DNA from 2 places in the Wansuia hejianensis genome. Region 1 is predicted to be linked to the other one. Evidence: predicted binding sites of a transcription regulator. Region 1 holds the regulator's gene; the other holds the start of a gene.
The links. The regulator NrdR, encoded in region 1, represses ribonucleotide reductase genes. The targets are predictions, from matches to a motif close to CACAANATNTTGTG.

Region 1 (3,118 bases):
CCAGAAAATATATTCAGCCCACAGACCATGTGCTGATCATTGACGATTTCCTGGCCAACGGCTGTGCCGTGCGCGGTCTGATCGACATGATCCAGAGTGCAGGAGCGACCGTCGAAGGCGTGGGGATCGCTATTGAGAAGGGCCAGCAGCCTGGCGGCAGGATGCTTCGGGAAGACGGAATCCGCGTGGAGTCCCTGGCGATCATCGAGAGCATGGATGATGAGACTGGGACCATCCTCTTCCGAGAACAGTGAGAAGGGTCTGAAGATGGAAGAACATGTCCGTTACCATATGATCGTATCCGGACGGGTGCAGGGAGTGGGCTTCCGTTACCGGGTGAGCCATGCGGCGAATGCCCTGGGGCTGACCGGATGGGTGACGAATTGCTGGAATGATACGGTGGAGCTGGAGGTTCAGGGACCGCCGGATGTTATCGGCCAGATGCTGGATATGGCCGCGCGTTCGGAGGCTGTCTGGATTGAAGAGATCCGGAAGACGCGGATGGAGCTGCAGAAGGAATCAGGCTTTCACATCCGGTGATGAAGAAATGAAAAAGTCAGAAGAGCGTTCCGCCGGCTCCCGGTGAGCCGGGCGGAGCGTTCTTCTGTTCAAAGGATGTTGCGTTATGGATTCCGTGGAGGCCTTGGCGGAGGCGGAGGCGGCGGTTCTTCGGGGATTTTGACGAGGATGATATCATCTCCGATCTGGCAGATACACTCCCAGGGGATGATGATGTCCTTTTCACGTCCCAGAATGCCGCAGAATTTTGCAGGGCCGGGAACGATCAGCGCAGTGATCCGGCCGGTGATACAGTTGAATTCCACATCTGCGGGACAGCCGATGGAGCAACAGGTGCAGATGTTGATGACTTCTTTCTGTTTCAGGTCAATTAGGCGCATGAAAAAGTCCTTTTTTTCTAGTATATGATTGACTTGAAGGGGGTTAGACTTTATACTGGAAAAAGAAATCCGCATATTTAAGAAGTGAGGTTAATCATATGAAGTGCCCATTTTGTAACCAGGATAATACAAGGGTGGTGGACTCGCGTCCGGTGGAGGATAACAACGCCATCCGGCGCCGCAGAATGTGCGATGAGTGCGGGAAACGGTTTACTACTTACGAGAAGGTGGAGACAATTCCCCTGATCGTAATTAAGAAGGATCAGAACAGGGAGCAGTATGACCGCTCCAAGATCGAGGGCGGAGTGCTCAGAGCCTGTCACAAGCGGCCGGTTCCGGTGCAGAAGATCAATGAGCTGGTAGACCAGGTGGAGATAGAGATCTTCAATCTGGAAGAGAAGGAGATACCCAGCACAGTCATCGGGGAACTCGTGATGAATCATCTGAAGGATCTGGACCCTGTGGCCTATGTGCGCTTTGCATCTGTGTACCGGGAATTCAAGGACGTGAATACCTTTATGGACGAACTGAAAAAGATCCTTAAATAAAATTGCCTTTTTATCTCTGAATGCTTTAAAAGCGGCGGCAAAGACTAAATTAGACCAAATAAGATTTGACAAAAGGTGTAATATGAGATACAATTTTAGCATTGAGTGAGATGACGGTTTAAAGCACTAAAGTGCCGCTCCGCTTAATCGTAATACTGGAAGGAAAAGAGAGGGAATCATTATGAAAAAGGCAATAGCTTTTGTGACAGTGTTGATGCTTGCGGCATCGATGGCAGCCTGTGGGTCTGACGGAGCAGGAAGCGCTTCTTCCGGCTCATCGAAGGAAGAGTCCAAGACGGAATCCAAGTCGGAGAGCTCCGGAAGCACAGGAACCAGCAGCTCCGGCAGTTCGGAAGAAAAACAGACGGGCGACGGTACCGTATATAATATCGGCATCTGCCAGTTAGTGCAGCATGAAGCCCTTGACGCAGCCACTCAGGGATTTAAGGATGCTCTGGTGGAAAAGCTCGGCAAGGACAATGTGAAATTTGACGAACAAAATGCGTCAGGAGATTCAGCGACCTGCGCGACGATCATGAACCAGTTCGTATCCTCGGATGTGGATCTGATTCTGGCCAACGCGACAGCGTCTCTTCAGGCAGCACAAGCGGCGACGAGCGAGATCCCGATCCTGGGGACCTCCATCACTGATTATGCGACCGCGTTGGATATCGATGACTGGACCGGCGTGACCGGAACTAATATTTCCGGAACCTGCGATCTGGCTCCGCTGAAGGATCAGGCGACCATGCTGAACGAGCTGTTTCCGGATGCCAAGAATGTGGGAATCCTGTATTGTTCGGCAGAGGCGAACTCCAAATACCAGGCCGATACGATCCGCACATATCTTGAAGAATACGGCTATACGTGTAAGGATTATACCTTTGCGGATTCTAACGATATCGCAGCCGTAACGACCAGCGCCACATCTGAATGTGATGTGCTCTATGTCCCGACTGACAATACATCTGCTTCCAATACGGAAGTAATTAACAACGTCTGCCTGCCTGCTGGAATTCCGATCATTGCGGGCGAAGAAGGTATCTGTTCTGGCTGCGGCGTTGCGACTCTGTCCATCAGCTACTATGACATCGGCTACAAGGCTGGAGAGATGGCGGTACAGATTCTGCAGGATGGCGAAGATATATCCAAAATGCCCATCGAATCCGCGCCGAACGTGACGAAAAAATATGTTCCGGCCAGATGTGAAGAACTGAATATCACCGTTCCGGATGATTACGAAGCGATAGAAGGTTAATAAATGCTGTCGGCAGTATGATTTGACAGAACTGCCGGTTGGGGCTGCTGCATTGGAACAGATGCAGCAGCCTTTGCTGGCGTACAAGGGAGGAAATGTTGTGGAGATAGTAAATCTTTTAAATGCTCTGCCCGGTGCCTGCGCGCAGGGACTGATCTGGGGCATTATGGCAATCGGCGTGTATATTACTTATAAGATCCTGGATCTTGCGGATCTGACCGTGGACGGTACGATGGCGACCGGAGGGGCCGTCTGTATCGTTATGATGGTAAACGGGCATTCGGTGGGCGTATCGCTGCTGTGTGCCTTTGCGGCGGGAATGCTGGCCGGATTCGTGACGGGGATTCTGCACACAGCCATGGGAATTCCGGCGATCCTGGCGGGAATTTTGACCCAGTTGGGCTTGTATTCGA
Region 2 (3,118 bases), 980 kb from region 1:
TGATCGATGATCGTATAGATATCGATTCCCCCTCTGGCGCTGATAGAAATCATCCGGGAAAGCCCGATCATAAAATTATTGCAGCCGCCTGTAGAGCCTTTGCTCAGATATGTCTCTACCAGAGCGCCTGTATAGGGGTCAAACAGGGCGATACAGTGGAGGCTTCCGCAGCCTGTAATCAGCTTCCGTTTCTTCCCGATTACATCGTCGTTGATTTCCACGATCTCTCCCCGCGCCAGCCCTTCTCCCGCCACAGGGGATTTTTTCTTCTTCTCATCCTCGGCGTTCAGAATGCCCAGGCGCCTGCAGCCATCCCTGAAGATTGTCACGCCCTTCAGTCCCCGTTCATGGGCATAGCAGTACAGGCTCTCTGTCTCTTCCACGGTGAACTGGTTGGGCACGTTGACTGTGGAGCTGATAGACGCGTCGATATGGGTCTGCCAGACAGCCTGCATATCTATTCTCTGGCGGTAATCCAGCGTCATGGCCGTCACAAAATAATCCGGAAGCTGGCTGTCATCCGTCAGCTTGTGCTCTTTCATATAAGTATCCACGATCTTTGTGTATACTTTATAGTACACATCCTTTCCGTGGAGTGATTCTGTCTTTCTCTCATAATAATTCGCGTAGACCGGCTCAATGCCTCCGGAAATTCCCAGCATTGTGGACAGCGTTCCTGTCGGCGCGATGGTCAGGAGCTGTGAATTCCTGAGTCCATATTTTTTCACCAGCTCTCTGGTCGGGACCGACGTGTTGGCTTCAAAATACGGAGTGCTCATAATCTCTTCAACCTTGCATTTTGGAAACGCCCCTTTTTCCCGGGCGAGCATGGCCGATGCTGCAATCGCCGTATCGGCCATGGCAAATCCAATCCTGTCACAGAGCTGGACGGCCTCTTCTTCCCCATAGGCCAGTTCCATCTTCATGAGCATGTCCGCCAGCCCCATGATCCCCAGGCCGATCTGCCTCCAGTCAGCCACGCTTTCTCTCTGTTCCCCCAGGGGATGAAGCGGAAGCCCTTCTTCCAGCACTTCATTCAGCGCGCGCACGCTCTCTTTTACACAGCTCTTGAATTCGTCAAAATCAAACATGGCTTCAGCAGTAAATGGGTGTTTCACAAATTCCGACAGGTTCACACTGCCCAACAGACAGCTCCCGCCGGCCGGCAAAGGCTCTTCCGCACAGGGATTCACTCCCGCATAGGAAAATTCCTCCGTATTGGAAAGCAGATTCCAGCTGCTCACCCGGTCCCAGAACAGTGCTCCCGGCTCCGCATAATCCCAGTTGGTCTCTGCTATATGATGAAACAGTTCCCTGGCGTCCACTGTTTTCTCAATCTCTTCACCTGTGGCTTCTCTGATATAATGAAGCCGGAACGGCTCATTTCTCTTCACCGCCCTCATAAACTCATCCGATACGCGGACAGAAAGGTTGGCTTTTGTCACCTTGTTCAAATCCGTCTTCAAATCGATGAACTCTTCCACATCCGGATGGGAACAGTCAATGGAAATCATCAGCGCGCCCCTTCGCCCATTCTGTCCGATGAGGTTGGTGACCAGAGAATACAGCTCCATAAAAGACACTGCGCCGGTCGTCTCCTTGGCTGCATTATTGATTTTGGCCCCCCTTGGGCTCAGCCTGGAAATATCGATCCCGCAGCCGCCTCCATAGCTGTATGTCCGCGCCAGCTTTTTGGAGCACTCAAAAATACTTTCAATATCATCACTGGGAGGCTCGATCACGTAACAGTTAGACAGGGTGATCTTCCTTCCCTCATATTCCAACCCTCTGTTGGAGAGAATCCTGCCCCCAAAGAGAAACTTTTTCTCGCATATGAGCCGGGCGATTCTCTCATTCCCCCCGCTGATCCGTTCCAGCCAGCGGTCGAAGGATTCTCCCTCATAGCAATATTTCTTCTGCCAGATATCGCAGCCCAGCTGATTATCCTGCCCCAGCCATTCTTCTATATTCACGCTGCCTCTTCCTCCTTTTTCAACAATATTTAGCGATCGATCTCCATATTAACACAATATATGGCGTTTTTCAAGATATAGGCGCTTCCCCTCTGCATTTCTTACCGTAATATGGAAAATATGCCCAATCATATCTGTCTGCGATATTAAAAAAGACGCCCCGGTCGGGTCTGTCCGGAACGCCTCTATATTTCTGATTCAGTTATTCATTTATTCTCAAAGCTTTACTTACTGCTTTGGAAATGATTCCTCCTGCCGCGCAGGCAACGATCGCTTCCACAACTCCGTTGATTCCCACAAAAGCGATCAAAAAAGCCCACAGCCCCAAACCTCCCATGGTTTGGTTAAGCCCCTGGATGTAATCTGTGTTCCAGAAGCAGACCATCAAAAGCCCCATAAAAAACACTGTATTCAGCACTGCTCCGGAGAGCCCGCCCACGAAATAAGATACTGTTTTCGTCTTGTCAATCCTGTGAACGCCTCTGAAAATCACTCCTGCCAGAAATCCCATCAGGGTCCGGGTCGGCACACAGACCAGGAATGTCAGAAATGGATTAATGCTGAGAAGCGCCGCGCCAAAAGCATCTGCTCCAAAGCACTGTGCAAAGCTTGTAAGACCGAATACAGCCCCCAGAACAGCCCCCGCGGCCGGTCCGACCAGCATGGCACCGATCACCACCGGAATCGATAAAAGCGAAATAGAAAGGAGACCTATCTTCAGGTATCCCAGCGGCGTGTAGGACATTACCAGCAGCACCGCAATAAGTATGGCCATCTGTACCATCTTAAGAGTTCTCTTATTTTTCATTGTTTTCCCTCCTGTTATTATTCCCGCTTCCCGGGATATAATACATTTACCGGAATCAGATCAGGAAAAACCGACCCGTGCTATTCTCCTCCTCATAACCGGTATGTTAAAAATACAACAATTTTTTCAGAAATACAAGTCTTTTTTTCACTCTGCCCGCCTTGACACCCCCTTTAAAATGTGCAAAATTAAGAACAATAAGAAAATCCCGCTTTTCAGCGGGAGAAAGGGACAATTATGTGCGGAAGATATTATATAGACGACGATACAGCCAGAGCTATTGAACAGCTGGTCCGCCGCTTAGATCAGAGCTTTTCACTTCATATCCAGACCGGAG

Region 2: the regulator NrdR is predicted to act here: its motif matches at 2,026-2,039, upstream of H9Q79_RS11060 (adenosylcobalamin-dependent ribonucleoside-diphosphate reductase).

The regions. Positions count from the first base shown of each region.
Region 1 covers NZ_CP060635.1:1,410,501-1,413,618, reverse strand. Annotated here, with positions in the region: gene H9Q79_RS06555 (xanthine phosphoribosyltransferase) at 1-254, shown strand, start outside; gene H9Q79_RS06550 (acylphosphatase) at 217-540, shown strand; gene H9Q79_RS06545 (PRC-barrel domain-containing protein) at 624-899, opposite strand; gene nrdR (transcriptional regulator NrdR) at 998-1,447, shown strand; gene H9Q79_RS06535 (ABC transporter substrate-binding protein) at 1,629-2,705, shown strand; gene H9Q79_RS06530 (ABC transporter permease) at 2,806-3,118, shown strand, end outside.
Region 2 covers NZ_CP060635.1:2,385,795-2,388,912, forward strand. Annotated here, with positions in the region: gene H9Q79_RS11060 (adenosylcobalamin-dependent ribonucleoside-diphosphate reductase) at 1-1,973, opposite strand, end outside; gene H9Q79_RS11065 (ECF transporter S component) at 2,176-2,781, opposite strand; gene H9Q79_RS11070 (SOS response-associated peptidase) at 3,019-3,118, shown strand, end outside.